3 regions of the Alteromonas sp. MmMcT2-2 genome follow, and region 1 is predicted to be linked to each of the others. Evidence: predicted binding sites of a transcription regulator. Region 1 holds the regulator's gene; each other region holds the start of a gene.
What was found. Region 1 encodes sigma-54, which starts transcription at its own class of promoters, with help from an activator protein. Its sites were predicted from a motif close to GTTGGCACGNNNNTNGNNT; they were not measured.
Positions count from the first base shown of each region.

Region 2: the regulator sigma-54 is predicted to act here: its motif matches at 2,609-2,627, upstream of MHM99_RS16235 (DUF2884 family protein).
Region 3: the regulator sigma-54 is predicted to act here: its motif matches at 2,346-2,364, upstream of MHM99_RS11830 (exopolysaccharide biosynthesis protein).

Region 1 covers NZ_JAKRFA010000008.1:69,796-74,180, reverse strand. Annotated here, with positions in the region: gene MHM99_RS06960 (HPr family phosphocarrier protein) at 1-173, opposite strand, end outside; gene rapZ (RNase adapter RapZ) at 173-1,018, opposite strand; gene ptsN (PTS IIA-like nitrogen regulatory protein PtsN) at 1,103-1,546, opposite strand; gene hpf (ribosome hibernation promoting factor) at 1,560-1,847, opposite strand; gene MHM99_RS06940 (RNA polymerase factor sigma-54) at 1,878-3,359, opposite strand; gene lptB (LPS export ABC transporter ATP-binding protein) at 3,433-4,158, opposite strand; gene lptA (lipopolysaccharide transport periplasmic protein LptA) at 4,161-4,385, opposite strand, start outside.
Region 2 covers NZ_JAKRFA010000033.1:2,932-7,316, reverse strand. Annotated here, with positions in the region: gene MHM99_RS16245 (sodium-dependent transporter) at 1-567, shown strand, start outside; gene MHM99_RS16240 (NAD-dependent epimerase/dehydratase family protein) at 681-1,493, opposite strand; gene MHM99_RS16235 (DUF2884 family protein) at 1,661-2,491, opposite strand; gene MHM99_RS16230 (hypothetical protein) at 2,838-3,029, shown strand; gene MHM99_RS16225 (mechanosensitive ion channel domain-containing protein) at 3,105-4,385, opposite strand, start outside.
Region 3 covers NZ_JAKRFA010000018.1:26,014-30,398, reverse strand. Annotated here, with positions in the region: gene MHM99_RS11845 (sensor histidine kinase) at 1-377, opposite strand, end outside; gene MHM99_RS11840 (hypothetical protein) at 382-606, opposite strand; gene MHM99_RS11835 (sigma-54 dependent transcriptional regulator) at 623-1,954, opposite strand; gene MHM99_RS11830 (exopolysaccharide biosynthesis protein) at 2,500-3,105, shown strand; gene MHM99_RS11825 (LysR family transcriptional regulator) at 3,114-4,037, opposite strand; gene MHM99_RS11820 (rhodanese-like domain-containing protein) at 4,094-4,385, opposite strand, start outside.

The sequences.
Region 1 (4,385 bases):
TGATGGCTTTCAAGCATCATTAATCCCAATACACTGCTTGCGTCTGCTTCTTTATCGCCTTTTTTTAAGATGATTTTAGCGTCGAATTGATTAGCCAGTTTAACCAGTTGGGTCGCCGCTCTTGCATGCAACCCTAACTTATTGACGATAGTTAGCGTTTTTTGAATAGTCATTACTGATTCAGCTCTCTATGGCGAATTTGTACATCAGGGTGTATTTCACTGAAGGTTTTCGACAGGGTCTGTGCGATATAAACCGAACGGTGTTGGCCACCAGTACAGCCAATCGCTACGGTTACATAACTTCTGTTATTGCGCTCTAAATGAGGCAGCCATGTCGTTATTAAATTCTGAATTTGCCAAATGAACTTGGTCACTACAGGCTGCGACCCCAAAAATACTTCTACTGGTGCATCTAATCCGGTCAGATGTTTAAGGTCGGGCTCCCAGTGGGGGTTAGGTAAAAAGCGGGCATCAAAAACGTAATCCGCATCTTTAGGAATACCGTGCTTAAAGCCAAACGACTCGAACACAAGCACAAGGCGTGAGCTTTTCTTACCCAAGATACGCTCTCGAATTAACTCTGCCAGTTGGTGAATGGTAAGCTTATCAGTGTCTAAATATAAATCTGCGCGTTCTGTAATAGGAGCAAGTAGGGCAGACTCGGCTTTAATGGCTTCTGAAAGCGACTTATTAAGCTTGGCGAGAGGGTGAAGGCGGCGGGTTTCACTGAAGCGCTTAACTAGTACATCATCGCTCGCGTCAATGTAAACAATGGTCATCGACCACGAAGAAGGCAGGTAGTCTAGAATTTCTACCAAATCGTCAGGATTTTTAGGTAAGTTTCTCACATCGATACTTACCGCAACCTGATCGTACTCGTCAACAACTGTATGGGTTAAGGTGGGAAGTAAGTTTACCGGGATATTATCAACACAGTAATAACCTAAATCTTCCAATGCGCGAAGTGCGACAGACTTACCAGACCCCGAACGACCACTGATTATTATCAGCTTCACCTACTTTCTCCCTAATATTCTGGTTTTATCACATACGCGTTGTTGAATTAGGCGCCTACTAAACGGTTAATAGGCGCTTAATGTTTAACTTAATGCAGATAGAATATCGTCGCTTGTCGTTGCGCGACGTATTGCTTTAATCGTTTCTTTGTCGCTTAGTTTACCAGCCACGGTGGCCAGCGTTTGAAGGTGTCCTTCGGTCTGTTCCTCGGGAACGAGTAGCGCAAAAAAGATGTCTACGGGTTTCTCGTCAAGGGCGTCAAAGTCGATTGCTGGCGTGCTGGTTACAACAATGGCAATCACTTTCTCAAGGCCCGGCAGGCGTCCGTGGGGCAGGGCGATACCATTGCCTATGCCTGTACTACCCATACGCTCTCGAGCCATCAAACTGTTGAGTACCGTTGCCTGATCAATGTTCTCGTTTTGCTTGGCAGCGATATCAGCGATGATCTCAAGAATTCGCTTTTTACTATTACACTGAACCGCACACTCGGTGCGGTCCAGACTTACGATGGCTTGTATATCCATGCTTAATTAACTACTAATGTTTTTTCAGTTTTTCCTTATGCTTGATTACCTGCCGGTCGAGTTTATCAACCATGCTGTCAATCGCCGCATACATGTCGGTATTTTCTGAGGATGCGAATACTTCAGCGCCACTTAAATGAACGGTCGCTTCGGCTTTTTGATTTAATTTTTCAACGTTCAGGATGACATGCACATTAGAAATGTGATCAAAGTGACGTTCAAGTTTGCTGAACTTCGTATCGACATAATTACGCAAAGAGTCGGTGATTTCGACATGATGACCAGTAAGGTTGATTTGCATATTTCGTCTTCCTTATATTATTAAGCCCGATTAAATAAGGCTTTTGCGTTGGTTCGACGGCGGGATCGACAACGATTCCCGGTACTTTGCTATTGTTCGCCGGGCAACTTTAATGCCTTGTTCGGCCAACAATGAAGCAATCTTGCTATCACTTAGCGGCTTGCTAGGCTTTTCTGCGGCCACTAATTTCTTGATCAATGCACGAATCGCTGTAGATGAACATTCACCACCAGACTCTGTTGCAACATGGCTTGAGAAGAAATACTTCAATTCGAAGATTCCACGTGGCGTATGCATGTACTTTTGCGTTGTCACTCGCGAAATAGTGGATTCGTGCATATCTACCATTTCTGCGACATCATTTAGCACCATTGGTTTCATCATTTCCGGGCCGTGCTCAAAAAAGCCCATTTGCTGCTGCACAATGCAGTTTGCAACCTTCATTAAGGTTTCGTTACGAGATTCAAGGCTCTTTATGAACCACTTAGCCTCTTGCATGTGTGAGCGGATGAACTGTGAATCGCTACTATTCTTGGCACGGCGACTCATTGCAGCGTATTGTTGATTTACGCTTAACTTAGGCAGACTGTCGGGGTTCAGCTCAACCACCCAACGGCCATTTTTCTTGGTTACTGAGACATCAGGAATAACGTACTCAGGCTCTTTAGTAACTAAAGCACTACCTGGGCGAGGATTCAAGGTTTGCAGTAAACGCATTGCCTCGCGTAGCTGATCTTCTTTCAATCGGCTTTTACGCATAAGCGTACGATAGTCTTTGCTGCTCAGTAAGTCAGAGTACTCTTCAATCAGTTGCTTCGCTTCAGCAAGCCACGGTGTGTCTTCTGAAAATTGACGCAATTGCACCATCAAACATTCTTGTGGAGAGCGTGAGCCAGAACCAATAGGGTCGAACATCTGAATGCGCTTTAGCACACATTCTATTTCGTCCATTTCAATCGGCTCTTCCATATCATCATCGTTAACCGCTTCTAAAATATCATCAAGGGTAACGGTTAAATAACCTGACTCGTCAATAGAGTCGATGATTGCTGTAGCGATTGCGCGATCGGTATCCGAGAAATGGGTAAGGCGCATTTGCCAAAGAAGGTGCTCTTGAATATCTTCAGTAGTCTCACCTTGGAAGATTTGCTCGTCGTCATTGGATGGACCTGGAGCTGGCGAAGATGAAGCAGAGTAGTATTCGTCCCATGTGCTGTCGATTGGCAGCTCATCGGGAAGATCGTTTTTCTCAAGTGCATCGCCGGCTTCTAGTGTGTCACTAGATGCAGAAGCAGTGGCCTCAGAGCCGCTGTCATCGTTGTCGATATTGTTCTTTTCTAGTTGCGGCTCGTCGTTACCTTCTTCAACTTCTAATAGCGGATTAGAATCGAGCGCTTCTTGGATCTCTTGTTGAAGATCAAGTGTAGAAAGCTGCAGCAGTTTAATGGCCTGCTGAAGCTGTGGTGTCATGGTAAGTTGTTGGCTAAATTTTAGCTGTAAAGATGGTTTCATCTACGTCTTATTTAAATGCTCTAAATTGAATATACCAGAGCGAAACTGAAAAATGACAATTCGGTTACATTAACTATAGCCTGAATTGTTCGCCTAGGTATACATCCCTTACTTTTTGATTACTTAAAACCTGTTCCGCCGTTCCTTGCGCAATAAGCTCGCCATGACTCACAATGTACGCCTTTTCACAAACATCCAATGTCTCTCGTACGTTATGGTCCGTGATAAGGATTCCAATACCCCTATCGCGAAGATGTTGTATTATCTTCTTTATATCATTAACTGATATTGGATCAACACCAGCAAATGGTTCGTCTAACAAAATAAATTGCGGTTTTGCTGCCAGAGCGCGGGCAATCTCAACGCGACGGCGTTCGCCCCCTGACAAACTCATCCCCGTACTATTACGTATATGGTTAATATTAAATTCATCAAGTAGCGCATCTGCTTCTTCTTCTTGCTGTTGTGAATTTAAATCTTTACGGGTTTGCAAAATGGCCATGATATTTTCATGCACTGTGAGCTTTCTGAAAATAGAGGCTTCCTGCGGTAGGTAGCCAATTCCGCGGCGTGCGCGCTCGTGCATGGGCTGATGAGTTAGCTCATTGTTGTCGATTTCAATCTTGCCTTTATCCAGATTCACTAAACCAACAATCATGTAGAATGTGGTGGTCTTACCAGCGCCATTTGGGCCAAGAAGACCAACAATTTGACCCGTTGAGACAGACAGACTTACATCTCGAACAACCTGTCGTGACTTGTAAGCCTTAGCAAGATTTTTAGCGCTCAAAGTTGCCATTGCTATTCATTGCCCTCGTTGTCTTTTTTGTCTTTCTTAGACGAAGTTTTGCGAATGGTCTCAGGTGTGAATACTGTGGTCACTCGACCCTCACCATCCTTACCTGCGCCGCCAGTCGCTAGCAATTGCTCGGTAATCATATCGAACGTGATGTTGTCACCCTGTACTTTACTGGTGTCTTGTTTCAACTCTGCGTTTCCGGCAAGAGAAATCGTTCGGTTTACCAC
Region 2 (4,385 bases), on a different contig from region 1:
TCAGTGGGCATGATTTTTACTTACCTGCCTAGTATCTTTCTAGCGTTACAAGACTCGATTGGATATATGGGCGCATCGATTGTCGCTAGCTTGTTCTTCTTACTAGTGTTCTTTGCGGCAATTACGTCGCTAGTGTCTATTTTTGAAGTACCTGTTGCGGCGCTTATGGATGAAAAAGGTGTAAGCCGTAAATGGGCGCTTGGGTCGCTAGGAAGCATTATGATTTTGCTAGCCATCCTAAGTGCGTTGTCATTCGGTAAAGTTGATATGCTTACGTCGTTTATGCACTACGCTGGCGCAGATAAATCACTATTTGATGTCATTTACGATGTGTTCTACGACACGATTTTGCCTTTAAACGGCTTGCTAATTTGTTTGTTTGTTATTTATCGTTGGAAGAGTGCAAACTTCAATGCGTCTTTGGAAGAGGGCAGCAGTGGTTACAAAGGCAGCTGGTTTGAAAAGTACGTGGATATTTCGCTTAAAACCTTTATTCCGCTTATTTTACTCGTGATTTTTGTAAACACGGTAGCGGTAAAATACTTCGGGTTGAGCCTATTCGGATAGTCAGGTTTTATAAGAAATGACGTGAGCTAGCAGTGAGCTCAACTTAAAAACGGCAAGCCTAAAGCTTGCCGTTTTTGTTTGTGTCAGAGTATGTATTTTCACTAAGTGAAAGCCTAAAACATGCGATAGGGGTCGCTATGCTCTGGTGTAATATTTAGCCTTGCCCAGCTTTGTGCGGCGTCAATCACTTTGCCAGCAGGTTCCGCTTCAGTATCAGAAAAGCGAGGAGCATCAATATCCATCGCCTTCGCTGCATCCACGTAATAAATACCGCGCTTAGGATGAGACAAGCTGCAAAGGTGAATAACATCGTTAAGCGGCTTGCCACAAATGATGGTCGTCAGCGCAGATACAATGTCGTACACATGTACAAGGTTTATTCGCTTATTTCCTGCATCTAACTGTTTTCCACTTAACGAGCGGGCGGGGTGACGGTCTGGGCCTACTAAACCGGCTAGGCGAACAATACTGATATCAACCTGACCTCGTTTAGACAATAAATAGTCTTCAATAGTCACGTGGGCTTTGGCCGAGGCTGTTTGCGGCTGTGTAGTGCTGACTTCGGACACTACCTCATTTGTTGCATCGCCGTAAACCGACGTGGTGCTGATAAACACGATATGCGCCACCTTTACGCTGATGGCTGCGTCTATCAACTGCAGCATATTGTTGGTGTATGACGCGAGATCTGTGTTTCTCCTGCCAGGGGGAATATTTAGCAACAAGGTAGCGTTTGGCAAATGGTTACAAAGCGCTGATGTATCTTCGCCCAGGGCATATTCAATTGCGGTGATACCTTGGTCTTGTAACGCGAGACGTTTCTGTTGGCTTCGAGTGGTGCCAACAATATTGACCTTTCCTGAAAGTGCGTTGCCCACATAGCTGGCTAACCAGCCGTAGCCACTAATTACTACATTTTGAGTCATCGATTAAATACCCCTTTGTTTAGGGCTTAAGAGTACATTAATTGGAGGGCGGTTGTCGTTAACTGTAAAAATGAAAAACCGACTGGGTTACAGTCGGTTTTTCAAAGGTGAGTGGTTAGCGTTGCAAGTCGTTTCGCTTTGCGCGTTTAGTTCGCTAAATGTTCCAACTACATTTTCATTTCGTCGTTGTGGTCATGGTGGTTGTCTTGATCAATATCTAGCAGGTTCAAGTCATCTAGCCCCGATATGGATGCCTGCATCTTGCCTTCGGCATAATCCGCTTTCTTCAGTACCTTACACAATGCATCGCCTTTTTCTTCCAGCGCAGCCGCTTGGCTTTCTAAGCGATATTCTAAATCTTCACCCCAGCGCTCCATCTTTTGCTCAAACTCAGACATATCACCGCCTTCCCACAACATTTGTGTTCCTACGGCAATAAGTATTCTACCCATAGACTCACTGATTAAAGACTCAATTTGCGCTTCGAATTCTTGCTCCCAGCTTTCGTCAAACCAACCTGGCTCATCGAATTTAGTTGAATCAACGCGAATATTCCCTGCGTCATCATAGAATGAAGTGTTTAGTTTGGTTTCAAGTGAGTCGAACAGTTCACGAAAATCGTCACCCATTTGATCGCCGCCTAACAGTTCAGTAAAGACTTCAGTTACTGCCACGTTGGCAATTTGCAGCCCTTCACTGGCGATATTCAAGGTCATAGGGATGGCGATATCAATGTTGTTGTAATATTCACTTACCCAGCGCTGTTGTTCGCTGTCAAGCGATACTGGTTCGCCGTTAATGGTCATATTGTGATGGGAGTCAATCGTCATCACTGAGCCATTGTCCATCTGTACCGTTAGATCACCTTGGTAATATTGAATATGACCATCAAGCTCCATGTCACAACTGTTGTTTTGAAAGCTGCTGTCATGCGCCAATGCGTGGCCGCTCATTAAAGTACTGGTAAGGGCAACTGAAAGTAATAGTTTCTTAGACATTGTTCATTCCTTAATTTACGTGTGACGCGTTAACGAAAGTGCTCGAAGCAAACTGCAATGCGTTGTAGTGTCACTGTCAAATAGACGCTAACGATACTCGCTGTTATACCTAAGGTAGAGCAATGGCCTTGCCAATATTTAAAGTCTATATCTTTCAAATGGTTAGTGATATTTGATGATTTCTTTATGCTCTGCTAAATACACTATTTAGTGAGATTACCAACTAATTAGTAGTTTTGACTAAGATCAATTAATACCGATAGCGGTACATTTAAGCCAATCCAAGCATGGTTAAATCTTATTTATTGGTGCATAATACCGCCAATATTTTTAAGGGGTTATCACAATGGCTGATTGGATTAATGCAATTATGTTTGGTGTTGCGCTAATTGCCTTTACGCTAGGGCTAAGCAGCATCGTTATGGGCTTTATGACTGCTAAAGCAGGTGCTGAAGGTATGCAGGAAAAAATCGAGTACGGTTTTTTTGGCGTTACTGGTTTAGTACTTTGCTTACTGATGGCCTACGCATTGGCTTAAGCGATAAGCATTAAAAAAACCGGCTATCTCAGCCGGTTTTTTTTCGTCTTGAACAAGTCTTTATTCATCACTGCCTTATCGATTAGTTTCGCTCTTCTCCTGAGCATCCTCAGGCGCATTGTCGCTTTCGGGACTATTTCTATAAGCGCTTTGTTCGCGATGGGCAAGCAGCGACAAATGTCCATCACGTTGATAAGCGCGTAAATCGAACAAATCCAGCATAGCCATAACGTGGTCGAAAATATCCGCCTGTACTTTTTCGTACCTCACCCATTCCTTTTGTGCACTGAAGCAGTAAATTTCTAAAGGTAAACCAAGCTCATTAGGCGGTAGCTGCCTAACCATTAGGGTCAGTTCTTGGTTTACATCCGGGTGCTTGCGCAAGTATGCCTCTAAATAAGCTCTAAAAGTGCCGATGTTGGTAAGGCGACGGCTGTTTAGCAGATCCGACTCATCAATGGAGTAATCTCGGTGATAAGCGCGGAGCTCATTTTTCTTCTTATCGATATATTCGTTGATATAGCGAATTTTCGAAAAGCGCTCTAGCATATCGTTGTCACAGAGCTTAATAGAGTGCACATCAATATAAATGGCGCGCTTAATTCTGCGTCCGCCAGACTCTTGCATACCGCGCCAGTTCTTAACTGCTTCTGTAGTAAGGCTGTAAGTCGGCAGCGTAGAAATGGTTTTATCCCAGTTTTGTACTTTGACGTTGGTAAGGCCTATCTCGAGTATTTCACCATCTACTTCATACTTAGGCATGGCAATCCAGTCGCCCGTATTAAACATGCGGTTAGCGGCTATTTGAATGCCGGCAACAAAGCCCAGAATGGTGTCTCTGAATATCAATAGTAAAACAGCGGCAATGGCGGTTAAGCCAGACACAATAAGTAGCGGGCTTCTGTCTACAATTAATGAAATACTTAATAGTATGGTGACAATAGCAAATGCCAATTTGGTAACTTGAATAAAGCCAGTGATAGGTGCGCGTTTAGCAAGCGCTGAGGCGTTATAAACGTCTTCCACTGTGCTCAACATGGCATATAAGGCAAGAAGGCCGCTATATAGCATGTATAGCTGAGCGCTCTTTATCACCATACCGTGCATCACGGCTTCATCGCTAATAAGTACCGGTGTGGTTAAGTAAATAAACAGGGCAGGAAACAGGTGCATTAAGCGACGGAAAAATCCGTGCTGCTGCAAGGCGTTGTCCCAGAGGTTATTGGATTTGTATACCCAACTGGCTATCTGGGGGCGCACCAATAGCCTTGCGATAATATAGATTACCGCCGACACCACTAAAATACTACTTAGTGCGATGACGTTATACAGCGGATCTTCAGTAGTAAGATTCGG
Region 3 (4,385 bases), on a different contig from region 1:
TCATTGATTTTTGCTTTGGTTAAAGACAAAAGTTCTTCGATGCGGATGGACTGGTCGTTAATATCTGAAGAGAAGGAGCTTACTTCTACCTCATCCATTAATTCGCCGATTACGCTTAACGTTTCGGTGTAGTCGGTAAGATATTCTTCATCGCCAGTTAGCATATAGCCGCGCTGACCAGACTCCACGCGAAGTACAGCAACGTGAAGGCGGTTAACTGCATTGATAACACGGTTCGTAGTGAACAGCCGCGCTTCCAGAGCAGAAAGGTCATTCAATGTACTAACTACGTAAAATGAATTAGCAGTTATTACAATAATGACCAGAACAACTAAAATTATCCAACTGTATAGTGAAGACAATACTTTAGTAATCATTTACTTAATCCGAAACATTGCCACTTAACTCTGATGTCATTTCAGCAAGAGTATGGCTGCAGTCTTTAGCACTGCTTATTATTTTATCCAACGCCACCAGTGCCTTTTCAGGTGGAACGTCACCGTTTAATGCCATTTTTACTAGCTCAGCTTGCATTGATATTCTGTTTAATGGTTTGCGTGCATCATGCACATAAACACTTAGTCGAGAAAATTCTTCGCTAGTCATGCCGAATACCTCTTACTTAGTCGTCTTTACTTAAGTCACCATATGCATGAAGACGGTTGTAAAGCGTTTTCGTACTAATTCCCAGCATTTCTGCTGCGGTGGTCTTATTGCCATTCACTTTTTCCAACGTGGCATAAATTAGCTCTTTTTCCACGTCTTCAATGGTTCTACCGGCTTGAAGTGCCGGTGTCGTGCTCTGTTTTTGAGCAAATGGTGACTCAATGGTTTTTGGTAATTCAATCTCACTCTTTTCAGGGTCGCTCATAATGGCAGCGCGATGCACAAAGTGTCTTAGTTCACGCACGTTACCGGGCCAGTCGTAGGCTTGTAACGTATCGAGTTGACTATCTTCCCACTTAAATTGCGAGCCATTATCTTTATTGAATTCAGCAATAAAGGTTTTTGCTAGTAATGGAATATCTTCCTTTCTTTCACGTAGCGGAGGAATGGTGATTGGGAACACCGCAAGTCTGAAGTAGATGTCTTCGCGCAGTACTTTGCTTTGCGCAATCTCTTCCATTGTTCGGTTCGTGGCAGATACAACGCGGCAGCTCACCGGGATGGTCTTCGTTCCGCCCACACGAATAACAACCTTGTTTTCTAAAACGCGGAGTAAGTTGGGCTGCATATCAATGGGCATTTCTGTGATTTCGTCCAAAAAGAGCGTGCCGCCCTCAGCTTGTTCGAAGACACCTTCTTTACGTCCTACAGCGCCGGTAAATGCTCCTTTTTCGTGACCGAAAAGTTCGCTACCTATTAGTTCTTTTGAGAATGCACCACAGTTGGTTGCAATATAGGGGCCTTCACTTTCTGAAGCACGATGAATTGCGGCAGCCACCACTTCTTTACCTACACCGCTTTCACCAAGCAGCATTACATTTGCGCTGGTTTTACTCACTCTAGAAATCAGCTTGTAGAGCTCTTTCATAATTGGCGATTCACCAATCAGCAAGTCAAAATGTTTCTCTATTTTGTCTTGTGCAGGTGCTTTTTCTTTTGGCTTTTGACTTAATACAGCCTCTATTTCCTCCCGTTGAATTGGCTTAACGAGATAGTCGACCGTGGGGCCACACAGACCCTTTATCACGCTTTTCACAGAAGGGTGACCCGTTATCAAAGTAACGCGAGGGCGCTTAGGAAGTGCATCTAGTTCATTAAATAAGTGCGCGCCGCTTCCATCGGGTAGCATGAAATCAAGCAGTACATGGTCAAAGGTTTCTTTTTCTAACCAATCGCGGGCTTCTTTGAGTGTGGCAGCGGTAAGTACTTCGTGGCCAAGAAATTCGATGATAGTACAAGCTACTTCTGTGAACTCGGCGTCGTCATCAACTAAAAGTACGGTAAGCACGTGGATGTCCCTCTCTTCTTTCGTTTCCTATTCAGAAAAAATATGAAATAGAATCAATGTTATAGTTTTATCATACGCTATTAACAACGGAATGCTAAAGCGCATATTTAAAGTTTATTTATACGCTGCTTTAAATTGATAAGGCGTAAGCGCATCGGAAAATATCTAAACGCTTCAAGCAACCCGGAAACCTTGAACATTTGCTTAGATGCCAGGGATAGTCGGTTGCGCTACCTTCTTCTAATTTATCAACTCTTTGCGATCAGCGGTACACATCGCACTAAAGTACAGAATGTCTATATCTGTCTTTGTTTATTAGGTGATTTTATTTTACATATCAGGGGCATCTGCAAAAAGTATTCCTGTCTTCAACACACCGTCACATGCAATCGATGGCATATTTTTCGCACGATTTATCTGTCTAAAGTTGCTTGCAATTTCATTATGGCAAATCGACTAGGTGCAAGAAATGTATATTAATTAGGCGAGGAGCCCGTCTGATTAGCGCGACGTTCGCAGGTAATGTGATATCAAAGGAATTGAAGATGTGGGGAAAAACAGCTGTAAGATCAATGACCTTATACGAGTTGTTGGGGAAAATGCAGCCGCGAGCAAGACAAGATACGTTCGAGTTTGCTGAGTTTTTGGATGTGATGGAGAAAAGAGGCTTTGGACCAATGCTGGCGCTGCCATCTTTTATCGCTTGCACACCGATTGGGGCCATCCCTGGGATCCCATCTTTAGCGGGTGGGACGATTTTACTCATCGCGTTGCAAATTTTACTCGGTCGTAGGCATCCTTGGTTACCGCAAAAAGTGATGCAACTAAACTGTGACGCCGATCAGCTTCGCTACATTGTCGAAAAGGTTAAACCGTTTGCAGTGCGCGTAGACCGCTTTTTAGTTCCTCGGTGTTTTTTCATGCGCCAGCCTGTGTTTAGATCACTCATCGCATTATGCTGTGCGGGTTGCGGACTTGTAATGATTCCACTGGAGCTTATTCCCTTTATGGGGCTTATTCCCGCTTTTGCTGTTTTGATTATGGCAATAGGCATGGCCACAGACGACGGTGCTGTGGCGTTGTTTGGTGTTTCATTATCGCTATTTGGCTTTATACTAGGGTTTGAACGCCTTTCAGTCGCGCTAAGTTGATGTTCTAACTACTCAGTACACGAATCGAGCATAAAATCTGACGATGGAAGGTTCATTGTTTGATATCGTAGCTCGCCAATAAAAGCACGGGCAGCTGGTCCCAACGTATCGCCGTCTTCGAAAGACAAATAAAGGAGCGCCTTACGCAACGCTGCATTATTATCGAGGGGAAGGGGAACGAGTGTACCGTCTTCTAGCTCATCTTTAATTATTGCTATAGGCAGCCACGCAAAACCCAACCCCTGAGTAATAATATCTAATGACGTTCTAACGTGGCTTACGGTCCAGCGCTGCTCTGCACCTAACCAGCCCACATCAGCTTTACGCTCCGCGGATGAATCCCTTACCACAATTTGACGATACGCTTTTAAGTCTTCCAGTGTGAGCGTTCTATCCAATTGGTGCAATGGATGGTCGGCGTGAGCGACAGCTGCAAATTCAATTTCGCACAAGTCTTCGCTAAAGCCACTAGAAAACGCGAAAGGAGAGATGCCTAAATCAACTTTACCATTGCTCAAAAGTGAGTTTGCGCCACTGAGTACAGTTTCTTCTATCTCGATACGAAGGAGCGGGAACTCAGCAGAAACTTTCGCTAGCACGTTATAAAGCAATTCTGACGGGAAAATAATATCCACCGCTATGCGTAAAGTTGTTTCTGTGCCAGATTTAAGGCTATTGGCAACGGCCTCGAGCTTGTGCGCTTCGCTAAGCAAAAAAGAGGCACGGCGATACATAAGTTCACCTTGCGGCGAAAGCTGGACTTTACGTCCAATATTCTCAAACAATGACACTCCAATGGCGTTTTCAAGCTTTTGAACCGCGTGGTGAACGCTCGATTGACTTTTGTGAACTTCAGCAGCAGCTTGATTAAAGCCGCCTGCATCGACGACGGCTTTGAACATTCGCCATTGTTCTAACGTAGATTTCAGCATACAGCGCCTTAAAACTCTTAATTAACGCTACTTATAGCATACGCGTGGTTAAGAAGTCATTTCTGGTTTACTTGATTTATCGTGGGTACAGGGCATGTCACAACCGAAACGTTCTCATAGCCCATCTTTATAAGTTGCTCTGCAGCTAGTTTTGCTCGAACGCCCGACGCACAGTGAATATAAAGTGGCGCTGAAGCATCTTTAAACTGTTCCAGTGCCTTCATTTCGAGCACGCCGCGTGGTATGTGAAGCGCAGAAGGTACGGGCTGATTGGCAACTTCGGCACTCTCTCGTACATCAATCAGTATACCGCTATTGTTTCGGCACTCACTGGCCGCTTGCTCCGCA